3 regions of the Streptomyces sp. NPDC058685 genome follow, and region 3 is predicted to be linked to each of the others. Evidence: riboswitches for the same ligand, from Rfam matches in the RefSeq annotation. Region 3 holds a riboswitch; each other region holds the start of a gene.
What was found. A riboswitch is a leader RNA that binds a small molecule or an ion and turns the genes downstream of it on or off. The one in region 3 is predicted to bind thiamine pyrophosphate.
Positions count from the first base shown of each region.

Region 1: linked by a shared signal. The riboswitch ahead of ACFWU3_RS12325 (thiamine ABC transporter substrate binding subunit) and the one ahead of thiC (phosphomethylpyrimidine synthase ThiC) in region 3 are both predicted to bind thiamine pyrophosphate.
Region 2: linked by a shared signal. The riboswitch ahead of thiO (glycine oxidase ThiO) and the one ahead of thiC (phosphomethylpyrimidine synthase ThiC) in region 3 are both predicted to bind thiamine pyrophosphate.

Region 1 covers NZ_JBHXSL010000010.1:106,653-116,370, reverse strand. Annotated here, with positions in the region: gene ACFWU3_RS12340 (serine hydrolase domain-containing protein) at 1-263, opposite strand, end outside; gene ACFWU3_RS12335 (ABC transporter ATP-binding protein) at 546-1,568, opposite strand; gene ACFWU3_RS12330 (ABC transporter permease) at 1,568-3,211, opposite strand; gene ACFWU3_RS12325 (thiamine ABC transporter substrate binding subunit) at 3,310-4,401, opposite strand; TPP riboswitch at 4,479-4,588, opposite strand; gene rlmN (23S rRNA (adenine(2503)-C(2))-methyltransferase RlmN) at 4,616-5,722, opposite strand; gene ACFWU3_RS12315 (hypothetical protein) at 6,291-7,418, opposite strand; gene ACFWU3_RS12310 (SH3 domain-containing protein) at 7,745-8,158, opposite strand; gene ACFWU3_RS12305 (hypothetical protein) at 8,397-8,843, shown strand; gene ACFWU3_RS12300 (SH3 domain-containing protein) at 8,998-9,399, shown strand; gene ACFWU3_RS12295 (hypothetical protein) at 9,479-9,718, opposite strand, start outside.
Region 2 covers NZ_JBHXSL010000025.1:55,607-65,324, forward strand. Annotated here, with positions in the region: gene ACFWU3_RS20880 ((2Fe-2S)-binding protein) at 126-371, shown strand; gene bfr (bacterioferritin) at 464-943, opposite strand; gene ACFWU3_RS20890 (sulfite oxidase-like oxidoreductase) at 1,100-1,732, shown strand; gene ACFWU3_RS20895 (deoxyribonuclease IV) at 1,816-2,667, opposite strand; gene pknB (Stk1 family PASTA domain-containing Ser/Thr kinase) at 2,674-4,614, opposite strand; gene ACFWU3_RS20905 (thiazole synthase) at 5,329-6,123, opposite strand; gene thiS (sulfur carrier protein ThiS) at 6,130-6,330, opposite strand; gene thiO (glycine oxidase ThiO) at 6,327-7,499, opposite strand; TPP riboswitch at 7,497-7,609, opposite strand; gene ACFWU3_RS20920 (hypothetical protein) at 7,692-8,033, shown strand; gene ACFWU3_RS20925 (NAD(P)/FAD-dependent oxidoreductase) at 8,075-9,304, shown strand; gene ACFWU3_RS20930 (Rv2175c family DNA-binding protein) at 9,426-9,718, shown strand, end outside.
Region 3 covers NZ_JBHXSL010000011.1:91,055-100,772, reverse strand. Annotated here, with positions in the region: gene ACFWU3_RS13200 (IclR family transcriptional regulator) at 1-21, shown strand, start outside; gene ACFWU3_RS13195 (SsgA family sporulation/cell division regulator) at 130-564, shown strand; gene ACFWU3_RS13190 (YibE/F family protein) at 580-1,926, opposite strand; TPP riboswitch at 1,998-2,154, shown strand; gene thiC (phosphomethylpyrimidine synthase ThiC) at 2,147-3,913, shown strand; gene ACFWU3_RS13180 (hypothetical protein) at 4,015-4,845, opposite strand; gene ACFWU3_RS13175 (metallophosphoesterase) at 4,993-6,207, opposite strand; gene ACFWU3_RS13170 (LacI family DNA-binding transcriptional regulator) at 6,382-7,494, opposite strand; gene hisC (histidinol-phosphate transaminase) at 7,850-8,929, shown strand; gene ACFWU3_RS13160 (cytochrome ubiquinol oxidase subunit I) at 9,167-9,718, shown strand, end outside.

The DNA of each region.
Region 1 (9,718 bases), on a different contig from region 3:
TTTCCCAGTTCGGTGGTGCCGGTGGTCGCGCTGAACGTTCCCTGCGGGGTGCGGAGCAGGACCACGGAGCCGGGAATCATGAGTTTCTTCGCCGCGCCCTCCACGGCGGACTGGAGCGCGGCCGGATCGATGGTCTTCAGCGCCGACGGAGTGGGGTCGTGAGAACTCGACGCGGCGGTCGCCGACGCGGCGGCGACGGCCGCGAAACCCGTCCCCGAGGGCAGGACACCGCCCGCGACCAGGACGGCCGCGCACGCGCCCACCAGAGCAGTGCGCCGGACAGTACGCGACGCCCCCGAAACGGTTCTCGAGGGGCGCGCAGGGGTCGGGGCGTCGGAGTCGGCCCGGGTGGTCCTCATACCGGCTTCACACCCCTTGTGCTCGGCGGTCCCAGACCCCGTGCCCGGGAGGCTACATGGTCATTTTAGGCGTTATCGACACATCTGAGAGGTCGAGCGCTGGGAGGCGATCACGAAGGAGGGCCGGGTCGATCACGCCGCGTCGCCATGGCTCGCCGTCCTGCTGCGGGCGCCGTCGGCGGCGGGTCAGCCCAGCACCACCACGTCGTCGGCGGCGAAGACCACACCCACCTCGGCACCCTCGTGCGGTGCGTCGGCCGGTGCGCACTCGGCCTCCAGCGGCGGGCCGTCGGCCGGCCGAAGCCGCACGGCCACATGGTTTCCGCGGAAGGAACGGCTCGCGACCGTGCACCGCATCCCGTCGCCGGCGCCCGTGAGGCGTACGCCCGTGGGCCGTACCAGCAACCGGGCCTCGCCCTGTCGCGAACCGTCCGGGACCGGGACCTTCCCCCACGGTGTGTCCGCGGCGGTACCGCTGACCGTCGCGGACACCACGTTGTCGAAGCCGAGGAAGCGGGCCACGAACGCGTCGGCCGGCTTCTGCCAGACCTCCAGCGGCGTCCCCGCCTGCGCGATCCGGCCCTCACGCATGACCACGACCCGGTCGGCGAGCGCGAAGGCCTCGCCCTGGTCGTGGGTGACCGCGAGCACGGTGGTGCCCAACCGGCCGAACAGCCCGCGGAGTTCGATGACCAGACGCTCGCGCAGACCGCGGTCCAGCTGACCGAGCGGCTCGTCGAGCATCAGCAGCCGCGGTTCGGGCGCGAGCGCGCGGGCGAGCGCGACCCGCTGCTGCTCACCGCCCGAGAGCGACGCGATGGCGCGGCGCTGCGCACCGGGCAGCCCGACCATCTCCAGCAACTCCGCGACGCGGCGCTCCTGTTCGGCGCGCGCGACACCGTGCATCCGCAGCCCGAAGGTGACGTTGCCTCCGACGTCGCGCTGCGGGAAGAGCTGGTGGTCCTGGAACATCAGGCCGACCCCGCGCCGGTGCACCGGGACTCCCGCCTGGTCGGCGCCGGAGAGCAGCACCCGCCCCGAGTCCGCGCTCTGCAGCCCGGCGACAATCCGCAGCAGCGTGGACTTGCCGCTGCCGCTGGGGCCGAGCACGCACACGATCTCGTGCTCGGTGACCTCCAGGTCCACGGCGTCGAGCGCCGTATGGGTCCCGAACCGTACGGTCACGTCCTCGAGTCGCAGCAAGGCCATCAGAACTCCCCGGCGGATCGGTCGATGGGCGCGCCCCGGGACGACGTCCGGGGGCGCAGCCTCTCCAGCAGCAGCAGCGCGGACGCGCACACCACCATCAAAATCGTGCTCAGGGCCATCGCCTGACCGTAGTTGAGCTCGCCCGGCCGCCCGAGGAGCCGGGCCACGGCCACCGGCAGCGTCGGGTTGTCCGGCCGTGCGATGAAGACGGTCGCGCCGAACTCGCCGAGGGACACGGCGAAAGCGAAGCCCGCGGCGATCAGCAACGCCCGGCGCACCAGCGGCAGATCGACCTCGCGCCACACCCGCAGCGGGGACGCGCCGAGCACGGCCGCGGCCTCGCGCAGCCGTCCGTCCACGGCCCGCAGGACGGGCAGCATGATCCGTACGACGAAGGGGACGCCGACCAGGGCCTGCGCGAGCGGCACCAGGATCCACGACGCCCGCAGGTCCAGCGGCGGTTCGTCGAGCGTGATCAGGAAGCCGAAGCCGACGGTCACGGCCGAGACCCCGAGGGGCAGCATCAGCAGGGCGTCGAAGCCACGGACCAGCCGGCCCGCCCGTCGGGTGAGCGCGGCCGCGGCGAGGCCGCCGACGGTCACGGCGATGCCGGTCGCGACGAGCGCGTACTCCAGGGAGTTCCACACGGCCTCGAGGGGCGGCACGAGGAAGGTGCCTCCGGACGCGTCGAGGGAGCCGAGCGCCCGGTAGTAGTCGAAGCCGTAGCCTCCGGGCCCGTCGAGGGAGCGCTCGACGAGGACGCCGAGCGGGACCAGCAGAAGCAGCACGATGGTGGCCAGCACCCCGCCGAGCAGGGCCCACTGGCCCGCGCCACTCGGGCGGCGCGCGGTCCGCGCCGGGTCCACGAGTCGCAGCGCGGCCTCCCGGCGCCGGACCGTCCACGCGTGCACGGCGAGCACGATGCCGACCGCGGCGAACTGGACGAGGGTCAGCACGGCCGCCGTCGGCAGGTCCAGCAGCTGTGCGGTCTGCCGGTAGATCTCCACCTCCAGGGTGGAGTACGACGGTCCGCCGAGGATCTGGACGACGCCGAAGGAGGTGAAGGTGAAGAGGAAGACCATCAGGGCCGCTGCCGCCAGGGCGGGTCCGAGCGCGGGCAGCGTGACGCGCCGCCAGGCGGCGAAGCGCCCCGCGCCGAGCACCCGCGCGGCCTCCTCCTGCCGCGGGTCGAGCTGCGCCCACAGTCCGCCCACCGTGCGCACGACGACGGCGTAGTTGAAGAAGACGTGCGCGAGGAGGATGGCCCACACGGTGGTGTCCAGCCGGATGCCCCACATTTCGTCCAGCAGCCCGCCACGGCCGAGCAGCGCCAGGAACGCGGTGCCGACGACGACGGTCGGCAGCACGAACGGCACCGTGACCGCCGCTCGCAGCGCCCCCTTGCCGGGGAAGTCGAACCGCGCGAAGACATACGCGCCGGGCAGCGCGATCAGCAGCGTGAGCGCGGTCGACGCCAGCGCCTGCCAGGTGGTGAACCAGAGCACGCGCTGCATGTCGGCGCGGCCGAGCACCTCACCGATCCGTCCGAACTGCCAGACGCCGTCGATCTCCAGGCCGCGTCCGACGATGGCGACGACGGGGTAGGCGAAGAAGAGCGCGAAGAACGCGACGGGCACGGCCATCAGGCCGAGCCGCGTCGCGCTCCCGCGCAGCACCGTCCCGCGGGCCCGCGGCCCGCGGTCGCCTGCGCCGCGGTCGCCTGTCCCGCGGTCGGGCTTCGTTACTTCACTACGAGCGAGGACCACGACTGAACCCACTGCTCACGGTTCTCGGCGATCTTGTCGGGGGCGACGGTCTCCGGCTTGTCGACGACCGCGCCGAACGTGGTGAACAGCTCGGGCAGCTTCGCCCCCTCGACCACCGGGTTGACGAACATGTTCAGCGGCATGTCCTCCTGGAACTGCCGGGAGACCAGGAAGTCCAGCAGCGCCTTGCCGCCCTCCTCGTTCTTCGCGCCGTCGAGCAGTCCGGCGAACTCGATCTGACGGAAGCAGGTACCCGTGGCGACACCCGTGGGCGCCTCCTTCGGCTGCGGCTTCGCGAACAGCACCTCGACCGGCGGGCTGGAGGCGTACGAGACGACGAGGGGCCGGTCCGCCTTGGCCTTCTTGCCGCCGGCCGAGCCGGAGAACTCCTCGTTGTACGCCTGCTCCCAGCCGTCGACAACCTTCACGCCGTTGGCCTTGAGCTTCTTCCAGTAGTCCTGCCAGCCGGCGTCCCCGTACTTCCCGACGCTGCCGAGCAGGAAGCCCAGGCCGGGCGAGGACGTCGCCGCGTTCTCGGTCACGAGCAGGTTCCTGTACGCGGGCTTGATCAGGTCGTCGAACGACTGCGGCGGCGCCAGCTTCTTGTCCGCGAAGTACTTCTTGTCGTAGTTGACGCAGATGTCGCCGGTGTCGACCGGCGTGACCCGGTGCTTGTCCTTGTCGAGCTGCATCTCGTCCCGCACCTGGCCGAGGCCCTTGGCCTCGTACGGCGTGAAGAGACCGTTGTCGAGCGCACGGGAGAGCAGGGTGTTGTCGACGCCGAAGAAGACGTCGCCCTGCGGGGAGCCCTTGGTCAGGATCTCCTTGTTGAGCGCGGCGCCGGCGTCACCGCTCTTGAGCACCTTGACCGTGTAGCCGGTCTGCCGGGTGAACTCCTTCAGCACGGCGTCGGACGCGGCGAAGGAGTCGTGGCTGACGAGGGTCACGGTCTTGGACTTCGTGGCGCCGGTCGAGGAGTCGTCGGACTCTCCGCCGCAGGCCGCGAGGGTGCTCACGCCTATCGCCGCGGCCAGCGCGGTGACCGTGATCTTCCTGGTGGTGCTCACTGAATTCCTCCTGGGGGTGACCAGGAAGAGACGCGGCCCTGCCCGGTCTCCGAGGAGATCCGGGCAGGGCGCAACAGCTTGAGTAGCGACCGAACTTCCTACCCAGAATGACCTGGGCAAGGTTCAGAGGGTCTGCGGCCTGACGGTGCCGCACTCTCAGCGCTGTGGCGCTCCCCTGTCGGAATATGAAAATGTCCGAGCCCAGCCTACAAGGTCACCGCTCGGAGGCCGCGAGCTGTCCACAGGCTCCGTCGATCTCCTGACCACGGGTGTCACGGACGGTCACCGGAACACCATGGGCGGCGATCGCGTCGACGAACGCCTTCTCGTCCTCGGGACGGGAGGCCGTCCACTTGGACCCGGGCGTCGGGTTGAGCGGGATCAGGTTCACATGGACCCGCTTGCCCTTGAGCAGCCGGCCGAGCAGATCACCGCGCCACGCCTGGTCGTTGATGTCGCGGATCAGTGCGTACTCGATGGAGATGCGACGGCCCGACTTCTCGGCGTACTCCCAGGCGGCGTCCAGCACCTCACGCACCTTCCAGCGCGTGTTGACCGGGACGAGGGTGTCACGCAGCTCGTCGTCCGGGGCGTGCAGCGAGACGGCGAGACGGCACTTGAAGCCCTCGTCGGCGAAGCGCAGCATCGCGGGCACCAGACCGACGGTCGACACGGTGATCCCGCGCTGCGACAGCCCGAGCCCGTCCGGCTCGGGGTCGGTGAGCCGCCGTACGGCGCCGACGACACGCTTGTAGTTCGCGAGGGGCTCGCCCATCCCCATGAAGACGATGTTCGACAGCCGCGCGGGACCCCCCGGCACCTCGCCGTCGCGCAGGGCACGCATGCCGTCGACGATCTGGTGGACGATCTCGGCGGTCGACAGATTGCGGTCGAGCCCGGCCTGCCCGGTGGCACAGAAGGGACAGTTCATACCGCAGCCGGCCTGCGACGAGATGCACATGGTGACGCGGTCCGGGTAGCGCATCAGCACGGACTCGACGAGCGTCCCGTCGTGCAGGCGCCACAGCGTCTTGCGCGTGGTGTCGTCGTCACAGGAAATGTGCCGCACGACGGACATCAGATCGGGCAGCAGCTCGGAGGCGAGCTTCTCGCGCGAGGCGGCCGGGATGTCGGTCCACTGGGCGGGTTCATGGGCGAACCGCGCGAAGTAGTGCTGCGAGAGCTGCTTGGCGCGGAAGGGCTTCTCGCCGATCGCGGCGACGGCGTCCTTGCGCTCGGCGGGCGTGAGGTCGGCAAGGTGCCGCGGGGGCTTCTTGGCTCCGCGGGGCGCGACGAAAGTGAGTTCTCCGGGCTTGGGCATGGTGGTACCAGTGTCGCAGACGGGTTGCAGTGGCCCGGTCCGGTCGCCCGCGGAGGAGGACGGGCCCCTCCAGGCCGGTGTTGTCGGTGCCCAGACGGCCCACGGACGGCCCGGCTCCCGGTCCACAGGCGCCGACACGGCCGGGCGTGCCCCCGTGCAGGGTGGCGATCGAGCAGTCGCGACCGCCCGGGAGGGAAGCCCGGATGCCGGGCTTGAAGCTGCCGCAGCGGCAGCCTCTACCGTCCTGAGCAGGGCCGGAAGGACCGGCCCGATGAGTCCGGCGAGGGAGGCGGGCGATGGCCTGGCCGATCGCGGAGGTCGCCCGGATGTCGGGCGTCACGGCACGACCCTTCGGCACGACGACGAGGTCGGGCTGCTGCTCCCGCGTGGATCGGGACGAACGGCACCGCTACGGCGTACGTCACCGCTCGCCTGTGCCGAAGCGGGCGGGCGGGGCGCCGGGGGTGGTGCCCGGGCCCGGCAGGCACGCGAGCCCCGCGGACAGGCGAGAAGGCCAGATCGCACCCCCGTACGACCTGGCCTTCTCTCCGGTGAGCCGACCGTCCGCTCAGCAGACAGGCACTCCCGGGACCTGGTTGTCCGGTGAGCTCAGGTAGATGTTGGTCATGTAGCCGCCGTACTGCGGCAGGTACGCCCACCAGTCGTTCAGGTAGGGCGGCACGCTGACCTGCTGGCCGCGCTTCTGGCAGCCGACAAGGACTTCCACCCCGGCCGGGAGCGTGGTGAGCGGCGACGCCGTGGTGGTCGCCTGGGTACGGAGGCGGACTCCGCTGCCCCAGGTGCCGATCCAGGTGCCCGCCGGGCGGGAGGCGCCGGGCACGTTCAGTGACCGGGTCAGCCGGCCCAGGTCCGTGTAGGCCTTGCCGTACGCGGTGCCGCTCGGGTGCAGGGTGTACGCGGCCACGATGGAACGGTCACCGGAGCCGACGACGCCCGTCGTGTGCAGCGCCGGGCGGGACAGGTCCACGGCGTTGATCCCCGCGGCCGACCGGACGGCGGTCGCGGCCGCGGCCGTCTGCTTGCCGGAGCCGGCCGGTGCCTTCGCGGCCGCCCCCGCGGGAGCCGTGCAGCCGCCCGAGCTGAAGCCCGACCAGCCCTGCTTCACGGCCCAGGGCCGGTTGAACGCTCCGGCGATGCCGAAGTGCTGGTCGTAGCCGTCGGTGGCGCAGCGCGTCGACTGGCGCAGGTTGCCCATCATGTAGTCGCGTACGGACGCCGGGGCGGAGTCCAGCAGATAGCGGTAGATCTTCACGGTGTCGCGGGCGGACAGGGCCGTGTAGCCCCAGAAGCCGGGGTGGCTCGCCGGGGGCCGGGCGGTGTCGGTGAGGCCGAGGCGCGGCACCATGCGGTCGATGATCGCGCCGCCGCCGTTGTTCGCCCAGAACGTGCTGGCCGCGTTGTCGTCGCTGCTCCGCAGCATCGCGTCCACACGGGCCCGGTCGGTCGCCGAGAGATCACCGGGCTGGCGGTTCCACAGCAGGTCGAGCGCGATGAGCAGCTTCACCACGGACGCCGACCGGAACTGGGCGGCGCTGTTCACCTGCTCGGTGAAGGTGCCCGTCTGCCGGTCGAAGACCGCGACGCCGGCCGTGACCCCCGCGGGCACGTCGACCTGGGCCGCGCGGGGCGCCGGCTTCTCGGGCGGCGCGGCGGACGCCGCCGAGGTGGTGGACATCAGCGCCGCCAGGCCCACCGACAGCAGCCCGGCCCAGGTGGCGCGGCGGGCCGTCCGGGATCCCGGGGCTCTCGTGTCCCCGGTACGGCGTGAGCGGCGTGGCAGAGCGCGGACGAGTCCGGATCCGGGATGACGGGCCATGGTGGTGGTACCTCCGAGAGGTGAAGCCGATGCCGGCATGAGTGCGGGATCGGGGAGAGGGGTGTGGGCGAGGTCGGGAGCGGGTCCGCGGGCGGGGTCGCTCGGAGGGTCGTGGGCGGGGCCCCGCGTGAGATCACGGGCAGCGCCGGCCGAGCGGCGGGGCCGGCCCGCGTCGTACCGACGCGTCACGGCCCGTAGCACTGCGGGACGCCGGGCAGCCAGTTGTCCGGGTGCGAGATCCAGTAGCTCGCCATCCACCCGTCGAAGCCCCGGGTCCGGTTCTCCACGAACACCCAGTTCGGGTTGGTGCCGACCGTCTCGCCCCGCGTCTGGCACGTCACTTCGAGCTGATCGCCCGGCTGCGCCTGGCCGATCACCCGCGGGCAGTTGCCGGGCGAGGGGAACTCGGGGCAGCGGAAGCCCGGGGCTGAGTCCTTGCGGACGTTCACATCCGTCGCCCAGGTGGTGAAGACCGGGCCCGCGGCCCGCTGTTCGGCAGTCGCCTGGGCGGGCGCGGCGCCCACGGTCACGGCGAGCGCGCACAACAGTGCCGCCGCGCCGCCCAGTCGGGCGCCGCGCCTCGCTGACTTGTTCAACATGTCGTCCCCTTCGGACCGTTCGGACGCGTGCCCGTCCCGGGCTCGTGGTCGCTCAGGTGCGTTGCCCGCACCACCGGGGGGACGGGTGCGCGCGCCGCGCCGTATGAGGACGGGGCGAAGAAACATTTGCTCCCGGGACGGTCATACGCCGAGGCACCGGGTCCCGTCTGTGAGGCGGAAGCGGATGCCACCGGGCCGCGAGCGACGAGCCCGGTTCTGACCTGACGAGGGGTTCACCATGATGTGGTCACGCAAGAGCTCGGACCGGCGCGGCAGCACCATCGCCCGCCGTGGGCTGCGCGCGGCGGGAGTGGCCGCGGTCATCCCGACGGCGTTTCTGCTGGGGGCTCAGCCCGCCGCGGCCCACCCGCCGTCGGGGTCGGTCCACGTGTGGGGCAGCGACGTGCGGGTGCGCAGCTGCCAGAGCACGTCGTGCGACCTCGCCACGACGGAACGGCTCACCAATGTGCGGGTCAAGGCGTACTGCCAGGTCGACAACGGCGAGAAGGGCCGGGTGACCGACGGGCCCTACACCAACACCTACTGGGTGCAGGTCATCACTCCCGGCAGGACCCTTGGCTGGATCTCCGCCGTGTACGTCAGCGGAGGCAGCAACAACGGCCCGGTGCCCGGTGCTCCGGTGGACTCGCCGAGCGACCCGACCATCGACTGCGAGTACATCTGATCTGCGCCCGCCTCCGTGCGGTGAGCAACACGTGCCCCCGGTACCGCCGTTCACGGCGGTACCGGGGGCAACTTCTTGCCCGGGTCCGTCATATGGCGTAGCGCCGCTTCCGGTCTCACAGGCAGAGCCCCACACGCATATCAAGGAGTCCACCATGTTCCTGCGCAGCGCCCGTCTCACCGCCGCCGGTCTCGCGGTGGGTACCGCCCTCACCCTGTTCGGCGGGGCCGGTACCTCCCAGGCGGCCCCCGGCGTCTCCCAGGCGGCTCCCGCCACGGTCCAGGCGTCCCCGATCCTGCAGCCGAACAGCAACATCAGGACCGGGCCCGGTACGTCGTACAGAATCCTCAACACCAGCGGGCCGGAGGGGGCCCCGGGACAGGCGAAGTGCTACGCCCGCGGTGAGCGCGTCACGGCCGGCGGATACACCACGGACGTCTGGTACCAGGTCACTGTCCACTTCCCCGGGCATACCTACTACTTCGTGTGGGCCTGGGGCGGCAACGTCAACGTCGGCGCGGATCCCGCCCCCGGCCTCGAGGTCTGCCCCTCCTGACCTCACCCCGCCACGCACGTCGCCCCCGGCACCGTGTCCAACGGTTCCGGGGGCGAAGTGCGTTACACGCAGAGGGTGTTCAGCAGATCGGCAGACCTGAGTCACGCTCGTCGTCGCCACCGCCGACGAGGAAGATCTCGCTCATGTACGACGACGGCGCCATGCCCATGGCCGGCGTCTTGATCCACCAGGTGTGCCAGTAGCCGCCGTAGGTGGCACGTCCGCCCTTGACCTGGCAGACGGCGCGGATGAACCCGTCATCGGGGGACTTCGCGCTCACCGGGGCGTTGGGGTCGGGGGCCGATCGCAGATTGATGTC
Region 2 (9,718 bases), on a different contig from region 3:
GTACGGCTGTGGGGCGCGGATCGATGTGATCCGCGCCCCACACCGCTTTTCCAGGCTGGCCACGACGGGTAAGGTTAGGTTAGCCTCACCGAGCAATCGGAGGCAGACGACCGACCGGCCTGGAGGTGAACCGCGTGTACGTATGCTCATGCTTCGGCGTCACCGAGAAGCAGGTCAAGGAGCACGCGGACGCGGGTGCCTGCACCCCCCGTCAGATCGCCTCCGCCTCCAAGGCGGGCACCGACTGCGGCTCGTGCGTGCGGACGATCCAGTCGATCCTCGGCAGGGGCACGTGCCCGCGGCGTGAGCTGCTGGAGCAGGGCAAGCCCGCTCTCACGGCCGGCCTCGCGGAGCTGGACGAAGCCGCCTAGCCCTTCCGCCCTTCACGCTCACCTGGGGCGCGGAGACCCGACAGGGTCCTGGACCGCCGCACCCGGCGCGCGACCGCCGCCCCCGGCGTACGTCAGCTGTCGGGCTGCTCGATCAGCTGCGCGATGTAGAGGGGCTCACCGAGCTTCTCGATCAGGTCCAGCTGGGTGTCGAGATAGTCGATGTGGTGCTCCTCGTCCTCGAGGATCGACTCGAAGATGTTCGCGGACGTGACATCACCCTTGGCGCGCATGATGTCGATACCGCGCCGGAGACGGTCGATCGCCTCCACCTCGACCTGCCGGTCCGCCTGGAACATCTCGGTGACGGTCTGGCCGATGCGTACGTGGAACAGGCGTTGGTAGTTCGGAAGTCCGTCGAGGAAGAGAATCCGGTCGGTGAGCACTTCCGCGTGCTTCATCTCGTCGAACGACTCCGACCGGGTGTACTTGGCAAGCTTCGTCCAGCCGAAGTTCTCCTGCATCTTCGCGTGCAGGAAGTACTGGTTGATCGCGGTCAATTCGGCGGTCAGCTGCTCGTTGAGGAACTCGATGACCTCGGGGTCGCCCTGCATCGCAGAGGCTCCTTCCGCGCTTGGTACCGGGGCAAGTGGGCGCATCCTTCCATCGCGTCCGTCAGCCCGTCCAGTAAGTGCCTCCTTAGTAGGAGTTGCCCGAATCGGGCCAGACCTGGTCATGACCACCCCATGCGGTCTGTCACCATTGAAGACATGGGTCAGCCGGAAAGCCGGGAATACCGCGCATCAGAGGAGTCCGAGCTTCCGCCGGGTCAGCGACTGCAGCGAGGCTGGCCGGTCACCCACTACGGGCCCGTACCCAAGTTCAAGCCGGACCGCTGGGAGTTCAGGGTTTTCGGCGCCACGGCCGACGGCGACAAACACTGCTGGAACCACGAGGAGTTCTCGGCACTGCCCTTCTCGTCGGTCGTCGCCGATCTGCACTGCGTGACGAAGTTCAGCATGCTGGGGGCCGAATGGGGTGGTGTTCCCGCCCGCGAACTGGTCGCCCTCGCGCCGCCGGCCGCGAACGTCACTCACGTCATGGTCTGGGCCGAGTACGGCTACAGCGCCAATGTGCGGCTGGCCGACTTCACCTCGGAGCGCACGATCTTCGCCACCCACAAGGACGGTGAACTGCTCACCGCCGAGCACGGCTTCCCCCTGCGTCTTGTCGTGCCGCATCTCTACGCCTGGAAAGGGCCCAAGTGGGTCCGCGGCGTCGAGTACATGACCGACGACCGGCGTGGCTTCTGGGAGGAACGGGGCTATCACAACCTCGGCGATCCCTGGCGGGAGCAGCGCTACTCCTACCAGGAGGAGCCGGGGGACGGCCCCGAACTCTGAGGGCCGTCCCGTCATCCCCGGAGGGCGCACGACGACAGCCCTTGAGGTCTGTCGTCGTTCAGGGCGCAGGGCGCCCGAGACGGTCAGTCGCGGAGTGCCTTCAGCCGGGCCACGTCCGCGGCGTGGCCCTCCTTGCCGCCCGGGGTCTCGATGATCAGCGGTACGCCCTCGGTCGCCGGGTGGCGCATGAGCTCCCGGAACGGCTCCTCGCCGATGTGACCCGCGCCGATGTTCTCGTGACGGTCCTTGTGGGCGCCCGCCACATCCTTCGAGTCGTTGGCGTGGATCAGCTTGAGGCGCCCCTCGCCGACCGTCTCCACGAGCAGGTCCAGCGCCTGCACCATGCCGCCCGGTGCCGCCAGGTCGTGTCCTGCCGCGAACAGATGGCAGGTGTCCAGACAGACCCCCAGTCGGGGATGGGCGTCCAGAGCGGCGAAGTACGGCCCGAAGTCCCAGGTCCGCGAGCAGAGTGAGAACCCCTGCCCGGCCGTCGACTCCAGCAGCAGGAACGGATCGTCGTCGTGCGTCAGCTCGTCCAGCAGCGGCAGCATCCGTTCGCGCACCTGCGCAAGCGCCACCTCCCGCGGCCGCCCGCCCGTCGCCGACCCGGTGTGCACCACGACGCCCAGGGCGCCTATCTCACGGGCGCGGCGCAGCGAGTGGCGCAACGAGTCCACGGACCGCTCGACGGTCGCCTCGGTGTGGGAACCGAAGTTGATCAGATACGGAGCATGGACGTACGCCGGCATGTCCGCGGCGGCGCACTCCGAGCGGAACAGCTCGTCCTGCGCGGGATTGCCCGGCGGCGTCGCCCAGCCCCGCGGATTGGCGACGAAGACCTGGACGGTCTCCGCCCGCAGCTCCGTCGCGTATCCGAGACCGACCTTGGCGAGTCCGCCGGCCACGGGGACGTGGCCGCCGACGGGGTTGCGCATCTGTGGCTAGATTCCCTTGGTCTTGATGGTGATCGTGCTGCCCTCGGGCGCCTTGCCGTCCGCGGCCGGGGACTGGCTCTCGACGGTGTCGCCCAGGAAGGGGAAGGCCTTCTCGACGTCCACCTCGAAGCCCGCGTCCTCCAGCTCGGCGGTGGCTTCGTCGACGCTCATCCCGACGACATCGGGGACGTCGATCGAGCGCGGTCCCTTGGAGACGGTCAGCGTGATCGTGTCGCCGGAGGCCAGCTCGGCCCCCTCGGCCGCCGACTGGCGGGCGACGGTGCCCGCCTCCTCCGGGGAGTTGACCTGCGCGGGGGCGACCTTGACCGTGAAGCCGGCGTCCTCCAGCGCGCCGGTCGCGTCCTCGACGGAGTCGCCGATCACGCCCGGGACCTCGACGGGGGAGCCCTTGCTGACGACGATCGCGACCGCGGAGTCCGGGCTGCGCCGGGCACCGGCCGCCGGCTCGGTGCTGACGACACGGCCCTGGGGCACGTCCTCGCTGAACTCCTTGGTGACCACCCCGGGCGCGAGCCCGGCCTTCTTGAGCTTGCTCTCGGCCGTGGCGAGCGGGTCGCCGCCGACGTCGGGGACCCGGACGATCTTCGGCCCGCGCGAGACGACGAGCGTCACCGAGCCGTTGCCGCGGATGCGTTCGTTGGTGCCGGGGTCGCTGTTGATGACCGAGCCGCGGTCGACCGTCTCGCTGAAGTCGCGTTTGACGGTCTTCACATCGAGGCCGGCGTCCTTGAGCTCCTGCCGGGCCTCCTTCTCGGACTTGCCGATCAGGGCCGGGACGCGGGTGAACTGTCCGGAATTGATGTACCAGACGCCGGCGCCGGCGCCGAGCACCAGGAAGACGGCGACAAGGATCGCGACGACACCGCGCCGTGGCACACGGGAGCGGCCGGTGCGGTCCGGGCGGTGCTGCGGAGGAGCGGGCGGCATGGCCATCCGCGTCGTGTGGTTGACCTGCGGCTCGTCGCCGGGCGGCACACGGGGGATGACGTCCGTACGCTCATCGGGGCCGGCGTCCGCGCCGGTCGCGTACGTCGGCGGCTCCTGCTGGAGGGCCTGCGGCGGCACCAGGTCCAGCTGATCGTCGCCGAGCGCGGCACGGGCCTCACGGACCAGGGCGAGCAGGGCCACCGCGTCGTACGGGCGGATCTCGGGATTGCGGGCGGTGGCGCTCGCGACCAGCTCGTCGAGCTCGACGGCGAGGCCCGGGACGAGTGCGGAGGGCGCCGGAATGTCCTCGTTCAGATGCTGGAAGAGCACCTGGGCCGGGGTGTCGCCGGAGTGCGGCTTGCCGCCGGTCAGCATCTCGTACAGGACGACACCGCATGCGTACACATCGGCGCGGGTGTCGGCCGTGCCGTACTCGATCTGCTCCGGGGCGAGGTAGGAGACGGTGCCGAGGACGGTGCCGGTGGTGCTGGTGACGGAGCCGACCGCGCGCACCAGGCCGAAGTCGGCGACCTTGACCCGGCCGTCGTCCCCTATCAGCACGTTCTCCGGCTTCATGTCCCGGTGGACGAACCCGGCCCGGTGGGCCGCGCCGAGCGCGGCGAGCACGGGCTCCAGGATGTCCAGCGCGGCCCGCGGCTGGAGCGCGCCGCGCTCGCGCAGGACGTCGCGCAGGGTGCAGCCCGCCACGTACTCCATGGCCAGATAGACGTACGCACCTTCGGCGCCCTGGTCGAAGACCCCCACCACATTGGGGTGGGAGAGCCGGGCGACGGACTTGGCCTCGCGGATGAAGCGCTCCACGAAGGAGGCGTCCGTGGCGAGGGCCGGGTGCATCACCTTGAGGGCGAGCTCCCGGTCGAGTCTGGTGTCGACCGCCCGGTAGACCGTGGCCATACCGCCGACGGCGATACGCGCGTCGACGCGGTAGCGGCCGTCGAGCAGCTGCCCGACGAGGGGGTCCTTGAGGGTCGTGTCCACGCGGAGATTCTACGAGTCACCCCGGACACCCCTGACGTCCCGGGGCGGGACCGGAGCCGTACTGCAGCCGAGCTGTGACAGCAGACGCGCTTGTGCGGGGCCGGTCCGCCGCGACCGGCTTTCGACGGGGGACGGGCGTCGGGACGGGCGGAGGGGGACGGGTGCGGGGCGTTGTGGGGCGGTGGCGTTCGGGGGGTCGCGCCTCAATCACGGGCGCGGCCGGAAATCGTCCCTGGGCCTCGATCGTCGGGCCGGGCATGAGCTCGGCCCCTGCGTGGGGAGGGCGATATCAGACCGCCCGGCGTTCGAGGACGAAGCCTGTGCGGCATGGGGCCAGGCTGGGCGGGTGCGGCACCTTGCGGGGGCGCTGCCCCCGGACCCCCGCGCCTCAATCGCCGGCGGGGCTTGATGGTGTCCCCGTGCCTCGATCGCCGGCGGGGCCTGGTGCGGCCCCGCGCGCCTCAACCGCCGGCGGGGCTGGATGTCGTCCCCGTGCCTCGACCGTCGGCCGGGCCTGATGTCGTCCCCGTGCCTCAATCGCCGGCCGGGCTTGATGGTGTCCCCCTGCCTCGATCGCCGGCGGGGTCTGGTGCGGCCCCGCGCGCCTCAATCGCCGGCGGGGCTGGATGTCGTCCCCGTGCCTCGGATGCGGTCCCCGCCCGCCTCGCTCCCGGCGGGGCCGGATGCGGTCCCGCCGGCAGACTTTCCGTCCCGTCAGAACGCCGGGCGTTCCGGGTCCAGGTGGGCGCGGCCGTCCTGGGGTGACGATGCCTCGGCGAAGTGGCGGCGGGGGATGCGGCCCGCCCGGTGTGCCAGGCGGCCCGCCTCCACCGCGTGCCGCATCGCCTCCGCCATCAGGACCGGCTCCTGCGCGCGGGTGACCGCCGACGCCAGCATCACCGCCGTGCAGCCCAGCTCCATCGCCAGCGCCGCGTCGGACGCCGTGCCCGCGCCCGCGTCCAGGATCACCGGTACGCGCGCGTGCTCGACGATCAGCTGGAAGTTGTGCGGGTTGCGGATGCCGAGGCCGGAGCCGATGGGCGAGCCCAATGGCATGATCGCCGCGCAGCCCACGTCCTCCAGCCTCCGCGCGAGCACCGGGTCGTCATTCGTGTACGGCAGGACCGTGAACCCGTCGTCGACCAGGGTTTCCGCCGCGTCGAGCAGCTCGATGGGATCGGGCAGCAGCGTGCGCTCGTCCGCGACGACCTCGAGCTTCACCCAGTCCGTCCCGAGTGCCTCGCGCGCGAGCCGGGCGGTCAGGACGGCCTCGCCCGCGGTGAAGCAGCCGGCCGTGTTGGGCAGGACGCGGATGCCGAGCCGGTCCAGGACGGAGAGCACGGAGCCCTGGACCGTCGGGTCCAGGCGGCGCATCGCGACGGTGGTGAGTTCGGTTCCGCTCGCGATCAGGGAGCGTTCCAGGACGTCGAGGCTGGGCGCACCGCCGGTGCCCATGATCAGCCGGGAGTTGAAGGTGGTGTCACCGATGGTGAGACGGTCGTCGGCCATGGCTGATCAGCCTCCCTGGACTGCGGTGAGGACCTCGACCCGGTCGCCGTCGTCGAGCAGGGTGCCCGCCCATGCGCTGCGCGGGACCACCGCCTCGTTGACGGCGGCGGCGACGCCGGACCGGGCGGCGGTCAGCTCCGTGACCAGCGTGTCGAGTGTGGTTCCGGTGGCGAGCATCCTGGTCTCGCCGTTGACGGAGACGTTCATGCGGGCTGCTCCTGGGAGACGGCGGAGAAGCGGCGAGGTGTGAAGGCGCGGGCCTCGTCGGGGAGTGAGCCGGAGACCAGGACCACGGCCATCACATCGCCGGTGACGGGCGTCAGGAGGACCCCGTTGCGGTGGTGACCGGTGGCCAGGTGCAGACCGGGCAGCGCGGTCGGGCCGAGCAGCGGCGCGTTGTCGGGGGAGGCGGGGCGCAGCCCGGCACGGGTCTCGGTGAGCGGCAGCTCCGTGATGCCGGGCACCAGCTCATGGGCGTCGCGGAGCAGCTCGTACACACCGCCCGCGGTGACCGTGGTGTCCCAGCCCAGTTCCTCGCTGGTCGCGCCGACGACCAGCTCGCCGTTCTCGCGCGGCACCAGATAGACATCGCTGCCGCGGACCACCGCGCGGACCGTCCTGGACAGGAAGGGCGCGTACGCGGGCGGCACGGTCAGCCGCAGCACCTGGCCCTTCACCGGACGGACCGGAGGCAGCACATCCGCCGGGACCCCGTTCAGCCTGCCGCTCAGGCTGCCGCCGGCGAGCACCACCTGGTCGGCGGTGAGCTCCTCGCCGTCGGCGAGGACGACACCGGTCGCCCGGTCGCCCGTGACCGACAGCCGTTCCGCCCAGCCGTGACGGAAGACCACTCCCGCCCTCTCGCACGCCGTGACCAGCGCGGACGCGAGGCGGCGCGGGTCGACCTGGTGGTCGCCGTCCACCCGCAGACCGCCGCGGACACCGGGCGCGAGCATCGGCTCCAGGCGCCGGCACTCACGGCCGGTCAGCCACTCCGAGGCGAGTCCGGAACGCCGTTGCAGGGCGTGCAGTTCCCGCAGATGGGCGCGGTCGTCGGCGTCGAGCGCGACGGCGAGCGTCCCGCAGGCGCGGTAGCCGACGCGCTGTCCGCTCGTCTCCTCCAGCTCGGCGACGAACGCCGGATAGCGCTGTGCCGACGCGACGTTGAGCGCGAGCAGCGTCTGCTCGCCGTAGTGCAGTTCGGTGACGGCGGCGAGCATGCCCGCGGCGACCTGCGCCGCACCGCCGCCCGGCTCCGGATCGGCGATGGTGACGGCCAGTCCGCGCTGGGCCGCACGCCAGGCCGTGACCAGTCCGATGATTCCGCCCCCGACGACGAGAACGTCTGAGGCGCGCGTTTCTGGGATACGCGACATGGGCGTCCAGCCCCTCCCTTCGCCGGCATGACCCGGATCAGGTTCGTACGGTCGGAGGCCGTCCAGCCTCCCTCTCAGCCCGGTGCGTCCGGACTCCCGCGAGTGTCTTACGGTGGCCACCCTAACCCCGGGCCCGGTGTCGGGTTAAGGGAGCGACGGCTTCCCAAGGCCTGCGGTACAGGAGGTGTTTTGATGGCGGGGTCTCTCGACGGAGTCGTCCTGGTGCCGGTCGCGGACCAGGCTCCCGGCCAGGTCGGCACCCGTACCCGCGTCACGTACCACGAGCGGGACGGGCACATCTGGGCCGAGTACGCGGGCGGCGACGTGGTCCGCGGTCATCTGGTGGGCACCCGTCAGGGGGACCGGATCGACTTCCGCTACGTGCAGTTGAGGACCGACGGCCGTACCGCCTCCGGGCACTGTGTCTCGACGGTCGCCGAGCTGCCGGACGGCAGACTGCGCCTGGAGGAGAGCTGGGAGTGGGAGTCGCAGGAGGGCAGCGGGACGAGCGTCGTGGAGCAGCCACTGTCCTGACGGACTGTCAGTCGAGGTCTCCGGATGCGTAAGGTTGACGGGTGAGCGAGCAGCAGACACAGCAGGCGCGGCGCGTGGTCGTCGTCGGAGCCGGGATGGCGGGCGTGCAGACCGCCGTGGCCCTGCGCGAACAGGGCTTCACCGGCCCGGTCACCCTCATCGGCGCCGAACCCCATCAGCCCTACGACCGGCCCCCGCTGTCCAAGGCCGTCCTCCTCGGCAAGGCCGAGGACTCGGCCTTCGACGTCGATTTCGAGGCTCTCGGCATCGGGCTGCGGCTCGGCTGTGAGGTGACCGGCGTCCGGCCCAAGGAGCGCGAACTGGACACCGAGGCCGGACCCGTCCCGTACGACATCCTGGTCCTCGCCAGCGGCGCGGAACCCGTCCATCTGCCCGGGGCCGCGTCGGTGCCCGGCGTCCATCTGCTGCGCACGCTCGACGACGCCGCCCGGCTGCGTCCCGTGCTCGCCCGGCAGCACGACATCGTCGTCGTCGGCGCGGGCTGGATCGGTGCGGAGTTCGCGACGGCGGCCCGCGAGGCCGGCTGCACGGTCACCGTCGTCGAGGCCGCGGAGCGCCCGCTCGCCGGCGCGCTGCCCGCCGAGGTCGCCGCCTCGATGACGGACTGGTACGCGGAGTACGGCATCGAACTGCTCACGGGCTCCCGGGTGGAGGAGATCGAGCCCGGCACGGTGGTTCTCTCGGACGGCAGGCGGCTCGCCGCCGGGGCCGTCGTCGTCGGCATCGGGGCACGGCCCGCCACCCGATGGCTCACCGGCTCCGGCATCGCGCTCGGTCCGGACGGCGCGGTCACCGCCGACGAGTACCTGCGCACCTCGCTACCCGGTGTGTACGCCGTCGGCGACTGCGCCTCCTTCCCGTCCGCCCGCTACGGGCAGCGGCTGCTCGTGCACCACTGGGACAACGCCCTCCAGGGGCCGCGCACGGTCGCCGCGAACATCATCGCGGAGGACCTCGGCGACCCCGCCCAGATCTACGACCCCGTCCCGTACTTCTGGTCCGAGCAGTTCGGCCGGTTCGTGCAGTACGTGGGCCACCACGCGGTCGCCGACACGATGGTGTGGCGCGGGGACCCGACGGGCGCCTCCTGGTCGGTGCTGTGGCTGCGGGAGGGCGCGCTCGTCGCGCTGCTCGCGGTGGGCAGGCCGCGCGATCTGGCGCAGGGCCGCAAACTCGCCACGACGGGCACGCGGCTGGATCCGACGGCGGCCGCGGACCCCTCGGTCCCTCTGAAGGCCGCTTCGCTGTGAGCAGGCTCTCTCCCGACAGTTCCCCGCTGACCTGCATATTCTCCCCGATTCCGGGCTGATCGGGGCGTCGGTGCGCGGGGCAGCGCTACCCACTGTCGGTCCCAGATGGCAGGCTTGTCCTGTGACCGAGATTGACGCAAAGATCGATGCTCTCGTCCCCGCCTGGCTCACCCTCCCCGACATCGCGGAAATGCTCGATGTCGAGGTGACGCGCGTCCGGCAGCTGGTCAAGGAGGGCCAGCTGATCGCGGTGCGCCGAGGTGAGAACCGGGTGCTCCAGGTTCCCGCCGCCTTCATCAGCGGCGAGAAGGTCGTCAAGGGCCTCTCCGGCACCCTGACGCTCCTGCGGGACGACGGCTTCTCCGACGAAGAGATGCTGGAGTGGCTCTTCACCCCCGACCCGACCCTGCCCGG
Region 3 (9,718 bases):
GCGTTCTCTATCAGTATCTGAAAAATCACTCCTTGTGGACCTCTGGCGCTTACACCACGATTGTGGCAAGAAGGCCAAGGGGATCGTTCCGGCCGTTTTCAGCAGGCCTCATTCACTGCGGAGTACATGATGCGCGAGTCGGTCCAGGCCGAGGTCCTGATGATCTTTCTCGTCTCGGAGGAGCTCTCGTTCCGGATCCCGGTGGGGCTCCGCTACGAGACAGACGATCCGTATGCCGTGCGGATGACCTTCCATCTGCCGGGCGACGCACCTGTGACCTGGGCCTTCGGACGCGAGCTGCTGCTCGACGGGATCAGCGGGCCGAGCGGGGACGGCGATGTGCACATCGCGCCCACCGGCGCGGCGGGACTCTGCGACCTCGCCATCCGGCTCCAAGTGGGCAGCGACCGTGCACAGTTCCAGGTCGGGGCGGCGCCTGTCGTCGCCTTCCTGGACCGCACCGACAAGCTCGTACCGCTGGGGCAGGAGCACCAGTACGGCGACTTCAGGGAATGCCTGGAGAAGGCGCTCGACGGCATCCTCGCCGAGGAGAACGCCGGCTGAGCAGCCCCGGCCGCCTCACTTCTTGCGACGGCGTCCCTTGCCGCCCCGCCCCGGCGCCGCGCTGCGGGCGGGGGCTTCGCTCTGCCCTGCGGGCAGACCCGACCGGTCTGCCGAGACCACCAGCGCCGCAAGAATCGTCGTCACCGGTACCGACGCGACCAGACCGATCGATCCGATGAGGGTCCGTACGATCTCCTCCGCCACCAGCTCGCTGTTGGCGACGGTTCCGACGCTGCTCTGCGCGATCGAGAAGAGCAGGAGCAGCGGCAGCGCCGCACCCGCGTAGGCCAGGACGAGGGTGTTGACGACGGATGCGATGTGATCCCGTCCGATGCGGATACCCGCCCGGTACAAACCCTTCGCGCCCATGTCCGGGTCGGCCTGGTGCAGTTCCCACACGGCGGACGTCTGGGTCACCGTCACATCGTCGAGGACGCCGAGCGAGCCGATGATGACACCGGCCAGCAGGAGTCCGCTCATATCGATGTTCGGGTACAGGCCGTGGATCAGACCGGTGTTGTCGTCCGTGTTGCCGCTCAGGCTCGCCCAGCCGATGAACAGCGAACCGAGCAGCCCGATGAGCAGCAGAGAGATCAGCGTGCCCAGGACCGCGACCGAGGTGCGTGCTGTCAGTCCGTGGCACATGTAGAGCGCGATCAGCATGATGGCGCTCGCGCCGACCACGGCGACGATCAGTGGATTGGAGCCCTGGAGGATCGCGGGAAGGATGAACACCGTCAGGACCGCGAACGAGACGACGAGCGCCAGCAGCGCCATCACCCCGCGCATGCGGCCGACCAGTACCACCACCAGGGCGAAGATCCCGGCCAGTACCGCCATCGGGAATCCCCGGTCCACGTCGGTCACCGAGTACTGGAGATCGCGCGGGGCGTCGGGGGCGTACGCGACCACCACGCCCTGGCCCTTCTTCAACTGCCGAGGAGCGTCCGGCTGGACGATCTCGACGAAGGTGCGGCCCTTGTTCTTGCCGGAGGTGACCTCGACCGTCGCTTTCCCGCAGTCGCCCTGCTGGGAGTTGGCCGCCTCACGCCCCTCGGGTGTGGTGGGGTCCGCGGTCGGCGGGACCTGTCCGGCGTTCACGTCCTTGCAGTCGACCTTCTGGACCGACACCACCCTGCCCGACTCGGTCTGACGGTCGAAGCCCACTCCGGTGCGCTCGTGGCCGGGCGTGCCACCCGGCCAGAGCACCAGAAGCCCGACCACCACCGCGGTGGCGAAGGGGATCAGCACGGCCGCGATGACCTTGCGGAGGTGCCGGGAGACGGGTGCGGCGGGGCCATGGGAGTGCGAGTGGCCGTGCGGCTCGGGCGTCTGATGCGGGTCGGGCGGCGATGAGGTCACCGACAGATCATCGCAAGAACGAATGGGGGCCTCTGTTCAGCGCGCCAGACATGACGCTAGCGTGGAGGCACCTTTGCACACGCGGGAGCTCGGAGCACCGGGCTGAGAGGGCGCTGACCTTCGTCCCAGTGGTGTTTCACGTGAAACACCGTCGGACGGAAGCCGCTGCGTCGACCGCCGAACCTGTTACCGGGTAATGCCGGCGTAGGGAGTAGGTCTCATGACCGTTCAGGATGCACGCACGCCTGCCGCCGACCAGGCGGAGCGCACGCCGGGCTGGCACAAGGGATACGTCGAGGGATCGCGCCCCGACCTCCGTGTGCCCGTCCGCCAGGTGCACCTCACCAATGGCGCGGACGTCACGCTGTACGACACGTCCGGGCCGTACACCGACCCCACCGTCGAGACCGATGTCCGCCGCGGTCTCGCGCCACTGCGGGAGAACTGGATCATCGGCCGCGGCGACACCGAGGAGTACGCGGGCCGTCCCGTCCGCCCCGAGGACGACGGGATCAAGCACACCTCGCCGCGCGGCGGGCTGCGGAATCTCGACGCGGTCTTCCCCGGCCGCCCGCGTCAGCCCCGCCGGGGCCGGGACGGGCAGGCGGTGACGCAACTCGCGTACGCGCGCCGGGGCGAGATCACCCCGGAGATGGAGTACGTCGCGATCCGCGAGAACGTGCCCGCCGAGGTCGTGCGCGAGGAGATCGCGGCCGGCCGCGCGGTTCTGCCGGCCAACGTCAACCACCCGGAGATCGAGCCGATGATCATCGGCAAGCGGTTCCTGGTGAAGGTCAACGCCAACATCGGCAACTCCGCGGTCACTTCCTCCATCGAGGAAGAGGTCGAGAAGATGACCTGGGCCACCAAGTGGGGCGCGGACACGGTCATGGACCTCTCGACCGGCCGCAACATCCACACCACCCGCGAATGGGTGCTGCGCAATTCCCCCGTGCCGATCGGCACCGTACCGCTCTACCAGGCGCTCGAGAAGGTCGACGGCAGGGCCGAGGAGCTGAGCTGGGAGATCTACAAGGACACGGTCATCGAGCAGGCCGAGCAGGGCGTCGACTACATGACGGTCCACGCGGGCGTATTGCTGCGGTACGTCCCGCTCACCGCCCGCCGCAAGACGGGCATCGTTTCGCGCGGCGGCTCGATCATGGCCGCCTGGTGCCTGGCGCACCACAAGGAGTCGTTCCTCTACGAGAACTTCGAGGAACTGTGCGAGATCCTCGCCGCGTACGACGTGACGTACTCCCTCGGTGACGGGCTGCGGCCCGGCTCGATCGCGGACGCCAACGACGAGGCGCAGTTCGCCGAGCTGCGCACCCTCGGAGAGCTCAACACCATCGCCAAGCGCTTCAACGTGCAGACGATGATCGAAGGACCCGGTCATGTGCCGATGCACAAGATCAAGGAGAACATCGAACTCCAGCAGGAGATCTGCGAGGAGGCGCCGTTCTACACGCTCGGCCCGCTCACGACGGACGTCGCTCCCGCGTACGACCACATCACCTCCGGGATCGGAGCGGCGATGATCGCCTGGTGGGGCACGGCGATGCTCTGCTACGTCACGCCCAAGGAACACCTGGGCCTGCCGAACCGCGACGATGTGAAGACCGGCGTCATCACCTACAAGATCGCCGCTCACGCCGCGGACCTGGCCAAGGGCCACCCGGGCGCGCAGGAGTGGGACGACGCTCTGTCGGACGCCCGCTTCGAGTTCCGGTGGGAGGACCAGTTCAATCTGGCTCTCGACCCGGACACGGCACGGGAGTTCCACGACGAGACGCTCCCCGCCGAGCCGGCCAAGACCGCGCACTTCTGCTCCATGTGCGGGCCGAAGTTCTGCAGCATGAAGATCTCGCAGGACATCAGGCGCCGGCACGGCGACTCGCAGCAGGAGATCGAGGACGGAATGGCGGAGAAGTCCAAGGAGTTCGCCGCCGCCGGCAACCGGGTGTATCTGCCGATCGCCGAGTGAGCCCCGCGGCTCTGTGACCCGCGGTCCTCTCGAATCCACGAGGTCGTACATCCACAGTGCACGAGGCGCGCTCCCGTGGTCGTGGGGGCGCGCCTCCGGCATCACTCCGGCTGGTGCTCGGGGCCACCGAAGTCCGGGCTGGTGAAGTCCGGGCTGGTGAACGTCGGGCGCTGGCCCGCCGTGGAGCCCTCGCTCGGGCTGGAGTAGTCCGGACCGCTGTAGCCGATCTTGGGGATACGGCTCACCGGTCGCGGTGGCTTGCTCGACGTCGGGTCGACGCTGGGGTCCGCCAGCGCCGCCCGCAGAAAGGGCAGCAGGCCCCGTTCGAGCAGGGCGTGCCGCCAGGCGTCCTTGGCACGTGCCACCTCGTCGGGCAGTTCACCCGTCACCTCTTCGGCGGGCACCTGCGTCGCGCCGTTGCGCAGTGCGGTGAGCAGCAGGGCCACGGCGGCCACCAGGATCGCGGCCGCCGTGAGAGCCCCGAAGAACCAGCCCGCCGAGACCAGGGTCTGCGCGAACGCGGCCGACGGGCTGAGCGCTTTGAGGATGTAGCCGACGAGCAGGAATATCAGCGCGGCCGTACCGGCGAGCACCGGAGCGAGCACGGCGATGACGGCCGCGAAACCCGCACCGCTCTCGGCGGCGACCTCGCCGGTGACCGGCGCCAGCACGGAATTGCGCACGGACGCGGCGGCCTTGGGGGCGCGCATCTCCTCGCGGATCTTGGTGTAGTGCTCGTACTCGGCCGCGGCGGCGGTGGTGATCAGCGCCGTCGCGTTCAGTGCCATCGTGCGCAGCTGTTCGGTGTTCAGTCGCTGCCCCACGGCAGCGAGGTCCGGACGGTCATGGGCGTTGCGCAGCGCGTCGTCGAGGATGCGCTCGTACTCGGCGCGGTCCTCGGTCAGCAGGTGCGGAGCGCTGTTCATGTGCATCCCCCGATGCTCCGTAGGGCCGGATTGACCGGGCGAACCGGGCAGTTGGGCGGAAACGGAGGAGAGCCTGCTACGGATAAGCCGATGGTAGAGCGGTTACGGCACGGGGTGACAGGGGGTTTCAGTAAATCGCCTGTCGTGCTCTGCTCAGTTGGGCAGCGGAAGTTGCACGACAAGCAGCTTTCCGGCCATGGTCACGCCGCCGTCCATGGCGATGGCGAGCCCGTCGGCGTACACATGCGGCCCTTCGACGACCGGACGGGCGCCGTCCTCGCCGTCCTCGGTGCCCACTTCGCCGAGCAGATACGGAATGGGGCTGTGGCCGTGCACGACGCGCGTGCCCCCGTACGTGCCCAGCAGTTCGCGCACGGCCTCGGGGCCGCCGTCGTCGCGGAAGGCGAAGCGCTTGGTGAACTTGCGGAACACGTCCCAGCACTCGTCGGCGTCATTACGGGTGATGATCGCGTGGACGGTGTCGTTGACGTCCTCGATCGTGGAGCCGTAGTCGAGGTACGCCGTCGTGTCGGAGTGCAGGAGAAGGTGCCCGTCCTCCTCCACGACCGCGTCGAGGCGGGCCATCCACTGGAGATGGACGTCCTGGAGCCGGTCCATGTCGGACTTCTGGCCGCCGTTGAGCAGCCAGGCCGCCTGGAAGGTGGCGGTGCCCGCACCGGAGTTGACGGGGGTGTCGCCGAACCGCTTGGCGCCGAGGAGCAGCAGTTCGTGGTTGCCCATCAGGGCCTTGCAGTAGCCGCCGGCGGCCGCGGCCTCGGCGGACAGCCGCATGACGAGGTCGATGACGCCGATGCCGTCGGGGCCGCGGTCGGTGAAGTCGCCGAGGAACCACAGACGGGCGTTGCCCGCGGACCAGTTGCCCTCGGTGTCGATGAGGCCCTGCGCGGTGAGCGCGGCGACGAGTTCGTCGAGATAGCCGTGGACGTCGCCGACGACGTAGAGCGGACCGAGGCCGTCCTCGGACGCGTTGGCTTCGTCCGGATCGACGTGGACCTGCACGGTGTCGCCCGGGCCGCCTGCCCTGATCACCGGGAGATCGCGCGCGGTGGGGGTGTACCCGTCCGGCATCTCGTCCTCGGGCACCGCGTTGCCGGGGTGCGAGGACGGTGCGGCGGACTGCGGCGGCCGCTGTTCCTCGTGCGCGCGGCTCATGGGCGCCTGCCCCTGGGCCGGCACGTAGGGCTGCTGCGCGTGTGTGCCCGGAGATACCTCCTCGGGCATCTCCGGAGGCTGCCCCTGCCCATGGGGCGACTGTGACTGCACGGGCACCTGCGCATAGGGCGGGACACGGAAATCACGCAATGTCTCCGTACGCACCACGGGTCCCTGACCGGCCCCCTGAGTCATCGACCCCTCCACCACCGTCGCGCCGCCGTTCACCTCTCGGCCCAGCCTGGTCGGGGTGGTCCGCGGTGTCGTGCGCCCATCATAGGAATGAGGTCCGCGCTCTGTGACGCACCAGGGGTGGTGAATCCGTCCGCACCCCTGGCACGCCGGTCGTTTCGTCCCCATTCGGAAGGTCTAGTCCGGTGAGGGGGAACGCGGTGCGCTCACCGTCGTCCGCGGATTACGTCGCTGGGAGGACGTCCGGACGATCAGTTCCGTCGGTATCACCTGCTCGATCGGCCGGTCCTCGTCGATTCCCTCGATGGCGTCGATGAGGAGCTGGACGACCGCCGTGCCGATCCTGCGCGGCTTCAGCGAGAGAGTGGTGATGGGAGGCTCGGTCGTGGCGTACACCGTCGACTCGCTGCAGCAGACGAGCAGGAGATCCTCCGGGACCCGCAGTCCGTACCGCCGGGCGGCGGCGAGCAGATCGGTGCCGTTGGGGTCGAAGAGCCCGTAGACGGCGTCGGGCCGGTCCGGCCGCGCGAGCAGGCGGTCGGCGGCGACCGCGCCGGCACACGGGTCGTGCGCGGGGTAGGACTCGTAGACCGGGTCTTGGCCGACCCGCTCGCACCAGTTGAGATACGCGGTCGTGGACAGGCGCGTGTAGGTGTCCGTGGTGGTGCCGGTGAGAAGCCCGATACGGCGGGCGCCGGCGTCGGCGAGGTGGTCGAGCAGATCGAGTACGGCGGCTTCGTGGTCGTTGTCGACCCAGGCGGTGACCGGCAGGGTGCCCGCCGGGCGGCCGTCGGAGACCACGGGCAGGCCCTGGCGGACGAGCTCGGTGACCACCGGGTCGTGGTCGGAGGGGTCGATGACCACCGTGCCGTCCAGGGCGACGTTCGACCACACGTCGTGGCGGGATGTCGCCGGAAGGATCACGAGGGCATAGCCCCGGGCGAGTGCCGCGGAGGTCGCGGCTCTGGCCATCTCGGCGAAGTACGCGAACTCGGTGAAGGTGAAAGGTTCATCCCCGTACGTCGTGACGGTCAGGCCGATGAGGCCCGATTTCCCGGTGCGGAGCGTGCGTGCCGCCGCGGAGGGGCGGTATCCCAGCCGGTCTGCGACCTCCCGGACGTGCCGGCGGGTGGCGTCCGGGAGCCGGCCCTTGCCGTTGAGCGCGTCGGAGACAGTCGTGATGGAGACACCGGCTGCGGCGGCAACGTCTCGAATGCCCGCTCGGCCTTGCCGGCTGCCCCGGCGGGATGTGTCCGTCCGGCTCACCTGGTGCTTCCCTGCTGCTGTCATGGCGAGCCGATAGTAGGGCTCGGGCGGGCGGTTGAGCCGGTCGCATATGCCTGCGTTGACAGGCACGTTTCTGCAAGATCATAAACCACCAACTCCCTTGGAAACCAAGGCAGTTGACAGGTTCGGCGACAGCGTCTCGGGCGTCCGGCGGCATCGGCCTGCCGAATGGCTCATGTTTCGAAGAGGTCTCAACTCACCACTACGGGTGATGCGCGCTACGGAGTGAGCCACAGGCGCACGCCAGGAAAGTGCGCGCTCCCCCCTTTTCCCGGCGGCCATTCGCACCGGCGGGGAATCCTCATAAGGTGAGGAGTATTGGTTCCGATGTGAACGGACTCCTCGAGGAGGACCTGCGGTGAGCGAGACGAGCCCCAAGCTGCGCGCCGAGCTGGACGGCATCCCCACGTACAAGCCGGGCAGGCCCGCGGCGGCCGGCGGCCCTGTCGCGTACAAGCTGTCGTCCAACGAGAACCCGTATCCGCCCCTCCCGGGGGTGATGGAGCGCGTGACGGGCGCGGCCCACAGCTTCAACCGATACCCGGACATGGCCTGCACCGGCCTGATGAACGAGCTCTCGGACCGTTTCGGGGTGCCCCTGTCGCATCTGGCGACCGGCACCGGCTCGGTGGGTGTCGCCCAGTCCCTGTTGCAGTCCACCTCGGGCCCCGGCGACGAGGTCATCTATGCCTGGCGGTCCTTCGAGGCGTACCCGATCATCACCCGGATCAGCGGGGCGACGCCGGTGGAGGTGCCGCTGACCAGCGGTGAGGTTCACGACCTGGACGCGATGGCGGGCGCGGTCACCGACCGGACCCGGCTGATCTTCGTCTGCAACCCCAACAACCCGACCGGCACGGTGGTCCGCCGGGCCGAGCTGGAGCGGTTCCTCGACCGGGTGCCGTCGGACGTCCTGGTGGTGCTGGACGAGGCGTATCGCGAGTTCATCCGCGACCCCGAGGTGCACGACGGCATCGACATCTACCGCGAGCGCCCCAACGTGGCGGTGCTGCGGACCTTCTCCAAGGCTTACGGGCTGGCGGGGCTGCGGGTCGGCTTCGCGGTCGCCCATGAGCCGGTGGCCGCGGCACTGCGCAAGACGGCGGTGCCCTTCGGTGTGACGCAGCTGGCGCAGGACGCGGCCGTCGCCTCGCTGCAGGCCGAGGACGAGCTGCTCGGCCGGGTCGGCTCCCTCGTGAGCGAGCGGCTGCGGGTCTACGAGGGCCTGGTCAAGCAGGGCTGGACCGTCCCCGAGACCCAGGCGAACTTCGTCTGGCTGAGGCTCGGCGAGCGGACGGTCGACTTCGCGGCGGCGTGCGAGCAGGCCGGTGTCGTGGTGCGGCCGTTCCCGGGCGAGGGTGTGCGGGTCACGATCGGGGAGTCCGAGGCCAACGACATCTTCCTGCACACCGCAGAGGCGTTCCGCGCCCAGATGTAGCGCCTGAGCGCCCCTGATCTGCGCCGTTTCCAAGCGGCGGAACCCCCATGAGCCCGGTGCTCATGGGGGTTCCTTCCGTAGGGGGTACCCCCCCGGTCGACAGTTCGAGTGGAGCATGCGCCATAATGCTTGTGAATGTGAACGCGTTCACAAGCTAGTCCCGTTCCTCCCATGATCGGCGGGATTAACAGGACAAACGGCCGCTCGACCCTGCCGATGCTGTAAGGAGATGACGTCGTGGAGCTTGCTCTGGCGCCGGAAACGCTGGCGCGCTGGCAGTTCGGCATCACCACCGTCTACCACTTCCTCTTCGTCCCCCTGACGATCTCGCTGGCCGCGCTCACCGCGGGCCTGGAGGCCGCCTGGGTCCGGACGCAGAAGGAGAAGTACCTCAGGGCCACGAAGTTCTGGGGCAAGCTGTTCCTGATCAACATCGCCATGGGTGTCGTGACGGGCATCGTCCAGGAGTTCCAGTTCGGCATGAACTGGTCCGACTACTCGCGCTTCGTCGGCGATGTCTTCGGTGCGCCCCTCGCCTTCGAGGCGCTGATCGCCTTCTTCTTCGAGTCCACCTTCATCGGCCTGTGGATCTTCGGCTGGGACAAGCTGCCGAAGAAGATCCACCTGGCCTGCATCTGGATGGTCTCGATCGGCACCATCCTCTCCGCCTACTTCATCCTGGCCGCCAACTCCTGGATGCAGCACCCGGTCGGCTACCGGATCAACAAGGAGCGGGGACGGGCGGAGCTCACCGACTTCTGGCTGGTGCTGACCCAGAACACCGCGCTG